One region of the Larsenimonas rhizosphaerae genome, then DNA from elsewhere that is predicted to be linked to it. Evidence: predicted binding sites of a transcription regulator. Region 1 holds the regulator's gene; the other holds the start of a gene.
What was found. Region 1 encodes sigma-54, which starts transcription at its own class of promoters, with help from an activator protein. Its sites were predicted from a motif close to TGGCACNNNNNTTGCTNT; they were not measured.
Positions count from the first base shown of each region.

Region 2: feaR (transcriptional regulator FeaR) is a predicted target of sigma-54. The motif match lies at 5,102-5,119, and genes of this name have one in related genera.

Region 1 covers NZ_JAPIVE010000001.1:1,287,166-1,295,250, reverse strand. The annotation lists gene tldD (metalloprotease TldD) at 1-381, shown strand, start outside; gene yjgA (ribosome biogenesis factor YjgA) at 393-899, opposite strand; gene pmbA (metalloprotease PmbA) at 969-2,306, shown strand; gene mgtE (magnesium transporter) at 2,375-3,730, opposite strand; gene OQ287_RS06025 (HPr family phosphocarrier protein) at 3,762-4,031, opposite strand; gene rapZ (RNase adapter RapZ) at 4,018-4,911, opposite strand; gene ptsN (PTS IIA-like nitrogen regulatory protein PtsN) at 4,922-5,389, opposite strand; gene hpf (ribosome hibernation-promoting factor, HPF/YfiA family) at 5,402-5,704, opposite strand; gene OQ287_RS06005 (RNA polymerase factor sigma-54) at 5,786-7,219, opposite strand; gene lptB (LPS export ABC transporter ATP-binding protein) at 7,341-8,066, opposite strand; gene lptA (lipopolysaccharide transport periplasmic protein LptA) at 8,073-8,085, opposite strand, start outside.
Region 2 covers NZ_JAPIVE010000004.1:268,747-276,831, reverse strand. The annotation lists gene OQ287_RS13940 (TRAP transporter large permease) at 1-515, shown strand, start outside; gene OQ287_RS13935 (alginate export family protein) at 849-2,192, shown strand; gene OQ287_RS13930 (aldehyde dehydrogenase family protein) at 2,342-3,826, shown strand; gene feaR (transcriptional regulator FeaR) at 4,044-4,982, opposite strand; gene OQ287_RS13920 (helix-turn-helix domain-containing protein) at 5,140-6,069, shown strand; gene OQ287_RS13915 (NAD(P)/FAD-dependent oxidoreductase) at 6,094-7,389, opposite strand; gene OQ287_RS13910 (Rid family hydrolase) at 7,480-7,905, opposite strand; gene OQ287_RS13905 (tyramine oxidase subunit B) at 7,988-8,085, opposite strand, start outside.

The sequences.
Region 1 (8,085 bases):
CTGCCGATGCCACGCATGACCAATACCTATATGCTTGACGGCCAGCATGATCCCGAAGAGATCATCAAAAGCGTCAGGCATGGTCTTTATGCCGTCAGTTTCGGCGGTGGTCAGGTTGATATCACGTCGGGCAAGTTCGTTTTTTCTGCCAGCGAAGCCTACATGATCGAGGATGGCAAGGTGAGTTATCCCGTCAAGGGGGCGACGCTTATCGGTAACGGGCCGGAAAGCATGAGCCGCATCTCGATGATTGGCAACGACATGGCGCTGGATACCGGTGTAGGTGTCTGCGGGAAGGAAGGGCAGTCACTGCCGGTTGGTGTGGGCCAGCCCACGTTGAAGCTCGATGAGATCACCGTGGGCGGCACCCAGGCCGGTTAGGCTCGGGGCAATCAGTTCAGTTCGGCATCGCGCAGCAGGCGAAACAGTTTACGGGCACTGGCCGTTGATCGGCCGGCTTCCTTCTCGCGCTGCGCATTGCGGGTCAGCTGTCGCAACTGCTGCACATCAATGTTCGGGTGCTGCTCGATAAAGACAGTAATGGCCGGTGCGCCTTCTGCTATCAGCCGGTCCCGCCATTCTTCCAGCCGGTGAAAGCCCCGGTCACGTGCCAGCCGCTGGCGGTCGAATTCAGCAAAACAGGCTTCGATGGCAGGCAGGTCCTCGTTGCGCATGACCTTGCCGATGTACTGCATGTGGCGCCGTCGTGCTTCGCGCGACGAGATGCGGTCCATTTCTTCAATGGCGGCCAGCATGTCATCGGACAGGGGAACCAGCCGCTGCTGGTCCCGGGGCAGGTCAAGAATACGCTGACCCAGAGCCTGCATGGCCTCCATGGCATGCTTGCGTTGGGTCTTGCTTTGATATTCGTCGTGATCGGGAGAAAATTTGCTCGACATGATGCATCCAGTCAATCAGGGTGCCGCCAGTATAACAGGCGATATGCACCAGGTATCAGGAGTTCGTTCATGAGTCAGGCATTCGATATCGCCGCGCAGCAGGACGCAATTACCCGCCAGGCGGAGCTTGCCCTGGCGCACGCCAGACAGTGTGGCGCCACGGCCTGCGAACTGAGTGCCGCCATCAGCCAGGGCACGGATATCAATGTGCGCATGGGGCAGGTGGATACGCTGGAACTGGCACGTGATCAGGGATTTGGCATTACCGTCTATGTCGGGCAGCGCAAGGGGAATGCCTCTACCAGCGATGCCAGCGAGCGCTCGATTAGAGAAACGGTTGAGAAGGCGGTGGATATTGCTCGCTTTACCGGCGAGGACTCCATGGCCGGGCTGGCAGACCCTGATCTGATGGCCACCTCCCTGCCGAATCTGGACGTACACCACCCCTGGGCATTGAGCGTGGAGGAAGCCATCGACATGGCGACACGTTGCGAGCAGGCCGGGCTTGATGTCGAAGGCATCTCCAACTCGGAAGGGGCCAGCCTCGCCACCGGCGAGGGTGTCAGCCTGTATGCCAACAGTCACGGGTTTCTCGGGGTGCAGCGGGGGAGTCGGCACAGCCTGTCCTGCGTGCTGATTGCACGTGACGACAATGGCATGCAGCGTGATTACGATTTCAGCTCCAGTCGGCACCCGTTTCTGTTGCGTGCTCCGGAAGATATTGGCCATCGGGCAGCGGAACGTGTGCTGAGCCGGCTTGGTGCCAAACGCGCCCCGTCCGGTACTTTCCCGGTTGTGTTTGCTCCCGAGGTTGCCAGCGGTCTGGTCGGGCATTTTTTGAACAGTATTGCCGGAGGGGCACTCTATCGTGAGGCGTCCTTTTTGTGTGATGCACTTGGCGATCGCCTGTTTCCGGACTGGTTCAGCCTCGGAGAGCGACCGCAGTTACCGGGTGAGTCGTCAAGCGCTGCCTTTGATGGCGATGGTGTGTTTACACGGGATAATGACTTCATCAGGGATGGCCACCTGGCAAGCTACATGCTGTCTGCCTACAGTGCACGCCGACTGAATATGGTCACGACTGGCAATGCCGGCGGCGCTCGCAATGTACGCATCGATGCGCCGCTGACTGCATATTCATCACTGATCAGTGGCATCGATAAAGGCGTAATCGTGACTGAACTGATGGGGCAGGGCATCAATACGGTGACCGGTGATTACTCTCGGGGGGCATCCGGGTTTCTGGTCGAGAACGGGCAGATTACAGGCCCGATCGAGGAGTTCACCATTGCAGGTAACCTGCGTGGCATGTTCAGTGCGCTGACGGCTCTTGGAGATGATGTCGATACCCGTGGCAGCATTCATACCGGCAGTTGGCTGATCGATGGAATGACCGTCGCAGGCTGAAGGGTGAGATACGTGCCATGACGCAAGAGGGCCTGCATTCGCAGGCCCTCTTGCAGTGGGAGGCACGACTATAGATAGATGACGCTGGCCAGCCCAAGGAAGGAGAGAAAGCCGACAACATCGGTGACCGTGGTCAGAATCACACTGCCAGACAACGCCGGGTCAATCGACAAGCGCTTGAGCAGCACCGGCAGGAGAGTGCCGGTCAAAGAAGCCACGACCAGGTTGATCACGATGGCCAGTGCAATAACACCTCCCAGCATCCAGTCATCAAACCAGACAATGGCCAGCGCGGCCACCACCGCTGCCCACAGCACGCCGTTGAGCATACCGGCGATCATCTCGCGCCCCAGCAGCCAGCGTACATTGTTGGTCTTTACATGACCCAGTGCGATACCACGGATGAGGACTGTCAGTGTCTGAGACCCGGCGATGCCACCCATGCTGGCCACGATCGGCATCAAAACAGCCAGTGCTGTAATCTTCTGGATGGTGCCCTCGAACATGCCGATGACCGAGGAGGCAAGAAAGGCCGTCAGCAGATTGATGCCGAGCCATATGGCCCGCCGGCGCGTGGTGCGCAGGGCCGGCGCGAAGGTATCGTCTTCCTCGTCAAGGCCGGCCATGCTCATGACGGTGTGTTCGGCGCTGTCTCGGATGACATCGACCACGTCGTCGATGGTAATTCGACCGACCAGCTGGCCACGTTCATTCAGTACCGGAGCTGAAATCAGGTCATGGCGCTCGAAGAGCTGGGCGACGTCATTTTGTGAGGCCAGGGCATCCAGTCGAATGAAGTCCGTATCCATGATTTCACGCACGGACATGGATGGGTCGCATACCAGCAGCTTGTTGATGGACAGGCGTCCGATCAGTTCGTCACGACGGGTTACGACCCACAGCACATCGGTAGACTGGGGGAGTTCTTCGTGGCGACGAATGTAGCGCAGTACCACGTCGAGCGTGATGTTGGGGCGGATGGTGATGGTATCGGTATCCATCAACCCGCCCGCCGTGTCCTCCGGATAGGACAGGACGGTCTCGACCCGTTCACGCTCCTGGGCCTCCATCGAATCCAGCACCTGCTGGATGGACGACGTGGGCAGGCGCTGCAGTAGATCGGCCAGGTCATCAGTGTCCAGGTTTTCCGTCGCCGTCAGCAGCTCGGCGGCGTCCATCCTATCGAGAAACTCGTCCTGGACTTCCTCGCTAAGATACAGCAGTACCTCGCCCTGGGTTTCCGGGCCCACCTGTGTCCAGAGTTCCTCGCGCTCACGTGGCGGGCTGGATTCCAGCGCATGTGCCACTTCGGCCGGAACCATGGTGTTGTTCAGCAGGCGCCATATCTGGTCCGTCGCCTGACGGTCAATGGCGCGGTGCAGCCTGTCCATGTGGTCTTCAGTATCGACCGGGTCATTGCTCATGACAGATCCTTGTCATTCATGGACGAGATGTTCAGGCATCTTCGTCAAAGCGGGCATCAAACAGGGCCACAATCGCGTCGAGCGCCGCCTGTTCATCATCGCCGTCCACTTCAATGGTCAGCGGGGTACCACAGGGGGCGGCTAGCATCAGGAGAGCCATCACGTTATTGGCCGTGGCGCTGTGCTGGCCACGGTACACGATAATGGAACTCTGATAGGGCTGGCAGCACTGAACAAGGCGGGTTGCTGCGCGGGCGTGCAGGCCACGCTTGTTCGTCAGCGTCAGTTCACGGCGAAGCATTCGGAGTCTCGTTCAAAACTTTCTGGACGCTTAACTCCCGATGGCGGAGCCTGAGGGAGGGATACTGACCGGCAAACTGACTGGCCAGACGCTCTGCCAGGTAGACTGAGCGGTGCTGGCCGCCTGTGCAGCCAATGGCAACGGTAAAATAACTTCGATTGCTTGCCGTGTAGGAGGGAAGCCAGCGTTCCAGCCATTTGACGATGTCGTTATACATGTCGGTAACATCGCCATAGTCTTCGAGAAACGCAGCAACCTCCTTTTCCTGACCGGTATGGCTGCGCAGGGCGGGTATCCAGTAGGGATTAGGCAGGCAGCGCACGTCAAATACCGTATCGGCATCCAGAGGTACCCCGTGCTTGAATCCGAAGGACTCGATGGTCAGCGTCATCTGGCGGCTGGTGTGGTCTGCTACCTGCGTGGCAATCTGGCTACGCAGTTCGTGCACTGACTGACTGGTCGTGTCGATAATCAGGTCGGCGGCGTTGCGAATGGCAGCAAGATAGGTCTGTTCGGATTCGATGGCCTCGGCCAGTGTCATCTGGCTGCCGCGGGTCAGCGGGTGTCGACGGCGGGTGGCAGCATAGCGCTCCAGCAGGGCCTTTGTGTCCGTGGTCAGGTAAACCACCTGGCTGTCTACTCGTTTGGACAGATCCGCCAGAAGCGCGGGGAAGCGCTCCAGCGCTTCCGGAAGGTTGCGTGCATCAATGCTGACGGCAATGCGTCGCTGTCCAACGCTGCCTGCATCCAGCTCATCGATCAACGGTGCCAGCAGGGTGGCCGGCAGGTTGTCGATGGCATAAAAGCCCAGGTCCTCGAGCGCTTGCAGGGCAATGGACTTTCCTGAGCCGGAACGTCCACTGATAATGACCAGCTGCATGATGAGTACCCTATTGGTGTTGTTGCTGTATGAGATCGGTCAGGGTGTCATGGAGTTCGCGTTGACTGGTTGCATGGCGAAGACGACTGCGGTTTTCGCTGTCGTTGAGCAGCTCGGCAATCTGGCCCAGAAGCGTCAGGTGCGTATCCTCGGCTTCTTCAGGCACGAGCAGCACAAACACCAGGTCCACGGGCTCGTTGTCGATGGCATCAAAGTCGATGGGGTCTGCCAGCCGGATAAAACTGGCCAGTGGCGACTTGCAGTGCGGGTTGCGGGCATGGGGTATGGCTACCCCGTTGCCCACACCGGTACTGCCCAGCCGCTCGCGACCGATCAGGCGTGAAAAGACCTCCTGATCATCCAGACTGGGAATATTCTGAGCGATAAAGGTGCTGAAAAATTCCAGCACCCTTTTTTTGCTTCCGCCCTGAACATCAAACAGCGTGCGTTCGGGCGGAAGGAGTTGATCAAGCTTCATAGTACCAGGATCTCAACGAGCGCCCTGGGCGCGTGCCTGTGCCTTTTCCTTGTGCTTGACCAGCTGGCGGTCCAGCTTGTCGGCCAGCGCATCAATGGCGGCATACATGTCTTCGTGGGAAGCGTCGCCGTGCAGGTCGGCGCCGCTGGCGTGCAGGGTGCAGGCAGCAAGCTTGCGTTCCTTTTCGACGGAAAGGGTCACCTGGACATTGGTGATGTTGTCGTAATGGCGTTCCAGTCGAGAAAGTTTCTGGTTGATGTATTCTCTGAGTGCGTCTGTCAGTTCGACGTGATGACCAGTGATATTGACCTGCATGGCGTACTCCTTTTCCCACGGATGAATACTGGATTGTAACCTTTTTTACTGTCAGGCAAAGCCTTGTCTTTCCGGCGTCATTCAGGCCATTTTCCGACGTTCGCTGGAAGATGGTATACCCAGCGCTTCACGGTACTTGGCGACAGTGCGACGTGCCACCTTGATGCCCTGGTCATCGAGCAATTCAACCAGCCGGGCATCGGACAGGGGGCGCCTTGTGGGCTCTTCACTGACGTATTTGCGAATCCTGGCGCGAATGGCGGCGCCGGAGTGGGCGTCTCCTTCCCCACTTCCCCCTACCTGACTTGAAAAGAATAGCTTGAGTTCGACCACTCCGCGGGGAGTATGGATGAATTTTTGTGTCGTCACCCGCGAGATGGTGGATTCGTGCATGTCGACAGCGCCTGCAATGTCGGACAGGGTCAGCGGTTTCAGGCCTTCTTCCCCCATGTCGATATACCGATGCTGGCGGGCCATGATCTCGCGACCCACTCGAAGAAGGGTGTCATTGCGACTGGCGATGCTCTTGATGAACCAGCGCGCTTCCTGGAGGTGCTGCTTGAAAAAGGTATTGTCATCACTTTTATCGGCACGGCGTACCAGGCTGCTGTAGTCCGGATTCAGCCGAAGACGCGGTAGCGCATCTTCATTGAGCTCGACCTGCCAGCCATGGCGTGTGCTGTGGCGCAGAGTCAGATCAGGAATAACGTACTGGTGGCTGGTACTGTCGAACTGACGGCCGGGATGTGGATCCAGTGCCTTGATCAGGCATGTGATTCGTTCAAGACTCTCATCATCGATGCCCAGCCGGCGTTTCAGAAGCCTTGTATCACCGTTGCCCAGGGCTTCAAGGAACTGGCGAATCAACCGGCGTGCCTGAGCCAGCAGGGGAGTGTCCTGAGGAAGTTGATCAAGCTGAAGCAACAGGCACTCGCGCAGGTCTCTGGCAAACAGACCGGCCGGTTCACACTGTTGGAGCATGATGGCAGTACGTTCCACGTCGGCAACGCTCAGGGACTCGAACCCCTGGGCGCGCAGGCCCTCCGTGATGTCCTCGAGAGGCTGGGCAATCAGGCCATTGGGGTCCAGTGCATCAATCAATCGTTCGGCAATGGCGCGTTGCTGGTCATCCAGGTCCAGCATCATGACCTGCCATTCAACATGCTGCTGAAGGGTATCCTCCGAGGTGTTGCGCTCGATATCGGACTCGCCGGCAGGCGCGACGCTGCTGCTCAGACTGCCAAGGGAAGCATCCTGAAAACTGTCTTCCCAGCTGCTGTCCTGAGACAGTTCGTCGGGAATGCTTTCCTGCCAGTCATCATCATTGTCGGCTGGGCTGGCGCACTCATCGAACAGGTCTTCCTGCTCAAGCATGGGGTTGCTGTCCAGTGCCTGCTGTATTTCCTGACGCAAGTCCAGCGTCGAGAGTTGCAGCAGGTGAATGGCCTGCTGCAGTTGCGGCGTCATGGTGAGGTGAGCGCCGACCCTGAGCTGCAAGGATGGTTTCATCGTTATACGATCCCGGTCGTCACAAGTCCGTGATTACGCTATCGAGACCTGGCGGGACGTGCAAGTCAAAAAACACTATTTGAAGCAATTTTCATGCCAGGGTATGAGATCCTTGGCCTGACTGACATCACAATCTGAATTCATGCCCAAGGTAGACGTCGCGGACATGCTGGTTGGCCAGGATGGATGGCGTATCGCCTTCTGCGATGATCTGACCGCTGCCCACGATGTAGGCGTTGTCACAGATATCCAGCGTTTCGCGTACGTTATGATCGGTGATCAGCACCCCAATGCCGCGCGCCTTCAGCTGGCGAATGATGCTTTTGATGTCACCGACCGAGATCGGGTCCACGCCGGCAAAGGGTTCATCCAGCAGGATGAAATCCGGCTCGGTGGCCAGCGCGCGGGCAATTTCGACGCGTCGACGTTCTCCGCCCGATAGTGCCATGCCCTGGTTATCCCTGATGTGCGTGACATTGAATTCCTGCAGGAGTTCTTCAAGCCTTGCCCGCCGGCCTGCCTTGTCAAGATCGCGTCGGGTTTCGAGAATCGCCATGATATTGTCGGCAACACTCAGCTTGCGAAAGATGGAGGCTTCCTGCGGGAGGTAACCAATGCCTTCGCGGGCCCGCTGGTGCATGGGCAGGCGGGACAGGTCACGGTCATCAATGATGATCGTGCCGGCATCTGCCTGCACCAGCCCTACAATCATGTAAAACGAGGTGGTCTTGCCGGCACCGTTTGGACCAAGCAGGCCGACAATCTCGCCCTGACGAATCGTGAGGCTGATGTCATGGACGACACGACGGCCCTTGAAGCTTTTGGCCAGGTGGGCCACTGACAGTGTTTTCATGGCGAATTACTGGCTCTGA
Region 2 (8,085 bases), on a different contig from region 1:
GGGGCGACGGGCTTTACAGGAGCCTGCTGGGCACTGCGGAAGCCACGGCGATGATTTACCTGGTCGTGATCGGGGCTGATTTGCTCAACAGTGGCCTGGCCCTGAGTCAGCTGCCCTTCGAGCTGGCAGACTGGGCCAGCGGCAGCGGCCTGGCACCGTTGACGGTGCTGCTGCTGATCCTTTTGATCTACCTGGTGCTGGGCTGTGTCATGGACTCCCTGTCCATGATCCTGCTGACCATTCCCATTTTCTTTCCGATCATCATGCAGCTCGATCTGTTCGGTCTGACCGGGCCGGAAAAAGCGATCTGGTTCGGGATCGTGGCCTTGATGGTGGTGGAGATCGGTCTGATTACGCCACCGATGGGAATGAACCTGTTCATTGTGCAGAAATACAGCCGCAACACCTCACTCGGCACGGTCAGCCGAGGCATCGTGCCGTTTCTGGGAGCGGATATGGTGCGTATCGCGGTGGTGGTATTCGTGCCGGCACTGTCACTGGCATGGCTTGGGTAGCAGCTGAATGAGTACCTGATGCGTGAGGGTTAATGAAGAAAACCGCAAATGCGCCGTTGCTTTCAGCGTTGGATGCGTCGTTGCGGTCATCGAAGATCCACCTTTCCCGGACACGTCTGGAGTGTGCATTGTGGCAACTTGAGGCAGGTTTTTGTCAGGAGCAGACAAGAGTCGCGCAGCCAGTCTCGCTAGCCTGTCAAACGGGGATGTGCCTTTGACGCTTGAGGCCACTCGCACCAGAAGTACTACAACGATAAGTATCGCAGCGACACTCCCCGCAACAAAAAGCATTGCCACTTCCATGCATTGCAACAACAAAGGGAATACTGCTTCATGACTATTTCACGCTACCGCCCCGTGCTGCCTGCGCTCGCTGCAGGCACGGTCATTTCGCTTGCCTTGTCCGGAAATGCCTCGGCACTCGAGATTTACGACACCGCCAGGACCAAAATCAATCTGAACGTCTCCGGGGTGGCCGGGGCCTTTCACAGCCAGAAGGGCTATTCCCAGACCTCGACCGCCGAAGCGGGAGGTCGCGACTGGCAGGAAGGGTTCATCAAGTACGGCATTGATCTCACGCATGCGTTGTCGCCCACGGCCGGGTCGCTCTATGCCAACGTGGCCTGGACCTCCAGTGGCACCTGGGGACAGGGAGATGCCGCTGGATTTACCACTGGCGATGAGCGCCGGACCCATCTCGAGGATCTGGCCGTTGGCTGGAAATCCGGCAACCTGATTCCGGCGCTTGGTCCTGATGGCCTTGATGTGTCGGTAGGGCGCCAGCGCATTCAGGTCGGCGATGGGTTTCTGATCTCCGGCGATTCGCTCAATTTCGGCGACGGGATACTTGACGGTGATCTGGACCGGGGCGGTGCATATTATCTGGCCGCGCGGCAGTCGTTCGAGCGAACCGCCGTGGTCAGACTCGGTGGCGATGCGGGCTGGCGGGGGGATCTGATGTGGATCCAGTCGGGTAACCCGGGCCAGGCCAAGCCTGAAATGGCGGTGGGCACGCTCGAGCATGTGACCGATGAGGCCACCCTCGGGGCGACCTACCTCAAGGTGCTCACGACCGACAGCGACTACGCCTTCCTCTATCCTGATCGCGATGATACCCGGGTCTACAGCGTCTATGGTCACGGCAATGCCGGTGTCGACAACCTGTTTCTGTCCGGACAGTACGCCTTCCAGGAAAAGGGCAATGGTGATAACGAAAACGCGTGGTATCTGGAGACGGGCTGGACCTTCAGCGATATGGCCTGGTCACCCTATGTGAGCTATCGCTTCAGCCGATTCTCGGAGGGCTACGATCCGTTGTTCTACGGCAATGGCCGGGCACTCGGTACCTGGTTCCAGGGCGAGGTGGCGGCCAACTACGCCGGCCCGTTCGCGACCAATGCGCGTGTGCATCAGGTCACGCTGTCGGTCACCCCGACCGAACGGCTCAGCCTTGGAATGCTTGCATACCGGTTCGACACCCTCGATGCCAATCAGGGTCCCAACTTCGATGGCAACGAAATCGACCTCTATGGTACCTGGGCGATCAACGATCACTGGTGGGTGTCGCCGCTGGTGGGCCGCTTTGATCCGGATAAATCGGCCTCGAATGGTGGTTCCCAGCTGGGCGACAGTGACGTGAACTACTACACCCAGCTGCTGGTCGGGTTCAACTTCTAGACTCCGGCAGAAAAAGTCATGTGTCTGGCAGCCTCAGGCAAGCTGTCAGATGCATGGCGCATTAGCCTGATGATCAGTCCCCCTTTTACGTGTCGAGCGCCGTCCTGCGGCTGCACCCTTCGACACCTCGCATGCTCAGGAGATCATTCATGAGTCAGGACACAGCATCACAGGCCGTACAGGACTTTTTCAAGCGGGCGACAGGCTCGTTCATCGATGGTGCCTTTGTCAGCGAGGGCTCGCCGCGCGACGTCATCGATCCCTCCACCGGCAAGCCGCTGACGCAAGTAGCCGAGGGCGATGTGGCACTTGCCGATCGAGCCGTTGCGCTGACCAAACAAAGCTTTGACGACGGTCGCTGGAGCAGCATGACACCGGCGGCACGCGAACGGATCCTGTTGCGTTTTGCTGATCTTCTCGAGCAGAACGGCGAAGAGCTTGCCCGGATCGAGACCCTCAACCAGGGCAAATCGATCAATATCTCACGCGGTGTCGATGTCGGCTTCTCGGTCGATTTCATTCGCTACATGGCCGGCTGGACCACCAAGATTGAAGGCAGTACACGCGAAGTGTCCATCGGCATGCCCGAAGCGGCGAAGTTCACCACCTACACGCTTCGCCAGCCTGTCGGTGTCGTGGCGGCGATTGTTCCATGGAACTTTCCGATGATGATCGCGCTTTGGAAAGTGGTTCCGGCGCTGGCGGCGGGCTGTACGGTCGTATTGAAGCCGGCCACCGAAACACCGCTCAGCGTGCTGCGGCTGGCCGAGCTTGCGGCCGAGGCCGGTGTGCCCAAAGGCGTATTCAACGTGGTGCTGGGCTCGGGGGCAACGGTCGGAACACGGCTGTCCGAGCATCCGGACGTCAGAAAGGTAACCTTCACCGGCAGTACTGAAATCGGCAAGCAGATCGGTCACGCTGCGGTCGAGCACATGGCGCGCTTTTCGCTGGAACTCGGTGGCAAGAACCCGATGCTGGTGCTTGAAGATGCCGACCTTGAAAAGGCGGTCAATGGCGCATTGATGGGCGGGCTGTTCAATCAGGGACAGGTCTGCGCGGCGGCATCGCGCTTCTATGTTCACTCAAGTCTGCATGACCGCTTCTGCGAACAGTTGGCCAGGGCCGTCGATACCATGCAGGCAGGCCCGGGCATCGACCCCGAGGCACAGGTCAACCCGCTGGTATCCAAACGTCAGCAGGTAAGCGTGCAGGGCTATATTGACCGTGCGCGTGATCATGGCGCCAACGTGCATGTCGGCAACAAGGTGCCGGCCGAAGGCTTTTATATCTCGCCCACGGTGATCAGCGGTGCGACCCACGACATGGAAATCGCTCGCGAAGAGGTCTTCGGGCCGGTACTGACCGTAATCCCCTTCGATGATGAGGAAGAGGCCCTGCGCATGGTCAACGACAGCGAGTACGGTCTGGGAGCCAGCCTCTGGACCGAGAGTCTGTCCAGGGCCATGACAATGACGCCACGCATCGAGGCCGGAATCGTCTGGGTCAACACCCACGTGACGCTCGATCCGGCCATGCCGTTTGGTGGGGTCAAGATGTCAGGCATCGGCAAGGAATTCGGTCCGGAAGCGGTCAACGCCTATACCGAACTCAAGTCGATCTGTATCGCCTACTGAGCGCACCGTCGACCCGGCTCTGCCGGGTCGGCACCATCGCTTCTGCCCGCTGGCGTTTATCCCTGATCGGCACGGGGCTGGCACAATTACCGATGCCTTTTTCGAATCCTGCGCTCAGGTACTGCCTTTAATCATGTCGCGCCGATGGCCTGTACTGTCATGGGCGTTTGCGTGCGTGAGCCATCGATGTCGTGTGCGGTATTGCCGCGTATATGCGTCAGGCCGCGTACTCCAGGCGCGAGCGACGATATTCCCGTGGCGAACTTGCGAACTCACGCTTGAAAGAGCGGCTGAAGTGCGCCGAATCGGTAAAGCCCCATTTGTAGGCGATCTGAGTGATCGAGCGCTTCATCAACGTAGGGCTGGCCAGTTCCTCGGCACAGCGTGCCAGCCGCCGGCGTTGAACATAACGACATACCGTTTCCTCGTGCTGTTCGAACAGGCGATAGAGCTGACGCACCGACATATGGAAGACGCTTGCCAGCCGCTCCGGGCCGATGTCCTCTTCATGCAGATGCTGGTCGATGAATTGCTGTACGCAGGTAAACAGCGTGCCATCGGCTTCGTCCAGAAACGATGGCGTGAGGGCCTGGTGCTGATGGATCGCCGGCAGCAGCGCGACCAGGGAGTCCGAGATACCGCGCTCGCGTTCATCGGTCGAGGGCAGTGCTTCGGTAACCATCCGGTTGACCACCAGTTGCAGGATCTGGCTGCTGGCACAGTCGCCCGTGACCTTCATGAAGGGAATGGTCATGTTACCGAAGCGCCTGACTACATCGCTGCGCGAAAGATGCAGGGAGTCATGCTCGATCAGCCCGTGGGGAACGATATCCCAGGCACTGATGGAATCCATCAGTGCCATTTCGCCCGGACGCAGGGTAATGTGGGTACTGTTCTGTATCAGTGTGGCGTGCCCCTGTTTCTGCACCACCAGAAAACAATGGCGATCTTCATTGCGCCGCTGGGCACTGCTGCTGGTAATCTTTTCGACATTCGTGACGATATTGGCAATATCGATACCGCCGTTGGAGCGGTTCGCTATGCTGCCCTGAAAGCTTCGACGGTCGCCCGTGATGCAATCAAAATGGCCACAGGTTTGCCTTACAGCGCCAAGCCAGGCATCTAACGACATTGAAATTGCATTCGTGGTTGGCATTGGGTCACCATTTTCATTAATAATTTAATGGTTTGGTCGACGCTAAGAAAAAAAACGGTCTGACACCACCATCCATTGGTCAAGCATTTCCATGGTCCGACCGGAGCGCTTACGGCAATAAAGCAAATTACGTGCCATGCGCCCGAAGGAGTCATTGATGACAATCACGTTCCATCATTACCTTGATGCTGCCGAACACGCACAGCGTCTTGAAGGATGGCAGCATGAATCCAGCCAGATAGAAGCCGGGCTGTTCTCGGGAGAGATCGTTGATATCTCGAGCGAGAAAGTGCGGTTGTTTCGCGAAAGCGCCAATCTGGGGCTGTCGCAACGCATGCATTTTCCTGAATCGCAATGGCATCTGGTAACCCCCCTTCTCTGGTCCAGGGATGATCATTTCAAAGCCGATACGTTGACCGTACTGCCAAGCTGCGATCAGTTCTGGGGTGTATCGCAATCCAGCTACGATCTGCTGGTGATCTCGGTTGACCGAGGCCGTCATGAATGGCTGGCACGCGATGAGCATCGTCTACGTCAACTTGAGGTATCGCATGCGTGTCTGAATCAGGTGCGCAGCCAGTGGCAGTGGATGACCGACTATCTGAGACACCGGTTCCGCGATGAACCAGTGCCCATGGCGTTGCAGCGTTCCCTGACGCGCCAGCTCGAGGAGAGCATCGAGCTGTTGCTCGGCAGTGATGTGCTCACCGTCGAGCTGGATGCCAGCAACTATCGGACCCGGCGCTACATCGTTGATTACTGCCAGTCGCTGATCCACAGTCGCCCGGATGACCCGCCGTCACTGATGGCCCTCTGTGATCAGCTGAAGATTTCACGGCGTACGCTTCAGTACAGCTTTCAGGCCGAGGTGGGGCAGTCGCCGGTGACCTATCTGCGCGCCCTTCGGCTCAATGCCGTGCGGCGCAGCCTGCTTCAGGATCCCACCCAGCGACTGGCGGATGCGGCTGCCGGCCAGGGGTTCTTCCATCAAAGCTACTTCTGCCGGGAATACCGGCGGCTGTTTCAGGAGCTGCCCTCTGCCACTCGTGACCGTGCACTGTCGGCCAACCGGCAGGGCGCGGCGTAGCCGCCGCCCCCACGCGTCTGCCCCCTAAAATCGGCCGAACCGATAGGGCCGTGGATCGATGATCGGCTCATGATCCATGACAAGGTCGGCTGCGAGCTGGCCTGCCGCTGGAGAGGTGCCGAACCCATGGCCGGAGAAGCCGGTGGCCAGTGTCAGCCCCGGCACGCCCGGCACGGCATCGATGACCGGGTTTGAATCCGGCGTGATATCGATCATTCCCGCCCAGGATTCTTCCACGGTCATGTTCGAGAACACTGGCCAGGCTGCCGACAGGTTGCGATACGCTTCATCGTTGAGCCCCTGGTTGATCGCTGGGTCCGTGGTGCGGGCGCACGTACGCTCGAACGGCGATTGCCCATTCTTCCAGCGCCTTTTCTGTGTGAGGTCCCGCCAGAAATGCTTGCCCAGCGAGACCCGAAGCAACCCGCGCTGCGTACGCAGGGCATTCAGGTATTTGGAACCGACCAGCAGATGATCCAGCGTCAGCGGGGCATCCAGTGCACCGCGCTGAGTGACGATAAAACCGCCATCCTTGTGCTTTCTGAACGAGAAATCCGGGCCACCGACGGCGACATCGGTAGGGCCTTCCATGGCGCCGGTACGGAATACCGATACGACGAGCGGGAGCGTCGGAAGTGAAATGCCAAGGTTGCCCAGAAAGCGCCGTGAGCCCATGCCGCCAGCCAATAGCACCTGATCACAGCGGATCTCGCCTTGCTCGGTCACCACCCCACTGACGCGGCCACCGGAGCGAGTAATGTTGCGCACCGCGCAATGCTCGATGATTACCGCACCGTGGGCGATGGCCGCGCGGGCAATGGCGCTGGAGGCCAGCGTCGGTTCGGCGCGCCCGTCGGACGGCGTGAAGATGGCACCGGCCCAGTCCCCGCGCCCCCCTGGCACCTGGGCGTCGATCTCGCGGGGGCTCAGTATTTTCGAATCAAGAGATAGATCGGTCACTGACTTGAGCCAGGCTTCGTGCACGGCAAGCTGATCGGCCGTGCGCGATAGAAACATGATGCCTGCTTGACGGTAGCCGACATCGTGGCCAGTGCGTTCGGCCATGGTGGACCACAGCCTGTCAGAGGCGAGCGCCAGCGGTACATCCTCGTGATGGCGGTTGGTCTTTCGAACCCAGCCCAGATTACGGGAGGATTGCTCTCCGGCCAGCCGGCCCTTTTCCAGCACGACGACCGGAATGCCTCGCTCGGCGAGGGTCAGGGCGGCGGTCAGGCCGATGATGCCGCCACCGATGATGACCACGGTGGTCGAGGCAGGAAAGTCGGTAGAAGTCTCGACGGGTGCGATTGTCGGTGCCATGAGCGTGTCCTGGTGGTCGGTGATTCAACGCGGTGTAATGGCCTGTCCGGTTACACCGCGTTGATTCAAATCAAGGGGCCGAGTGTCGTCCTACCGTGCCGAGGTGTCGATCAGATTGATGTCGGCACGGCTGGCGCCGCGATAGGCGGTTACTTCCAGCTCGACCTTGTAGACTTCGGCGCCCAGGGGGGGGCAGGTCACGGTGATGACGGGGTCGATGCCACGCATGGTCTCGCCGAACAGGCCCATGACGGTTTCGGTATCGGCCGGGTTCTGGATGAAGATTTTCACGGAAACGACATCGGCAAGGCTGCTGTCGACGGCAGCAAGGCCGCGTTCGATGTTGGCGAACACCTGCTTCAATTGTTCGCCGACGTCATCGGGAATTTCCTTGGTGTCCGGGTTACGCCCGGCAGTGTTGGACACAAGGATCCAGTTATCGACGGCCACCACACGGGAGTAGCTGGCATGGTTTTCGAAGGGGGAGCCGGTTTTGACTTTGGTGATCAGGGTCATGATGGAGTGCTCGCATTGAAGTCGATGAAAGGGGCGGATACCGGCGGTAGTACCGATACCCGCAAACAGGCGGCTTGCTGGCTTATTTCAGAGCGGGTTCGTCCCACAGGTTCAGCTTGACGCCGATACCCTGTTCCACGGCCCTGCGATAGATGACCGTTGCCCAGGCAACATCCTCGA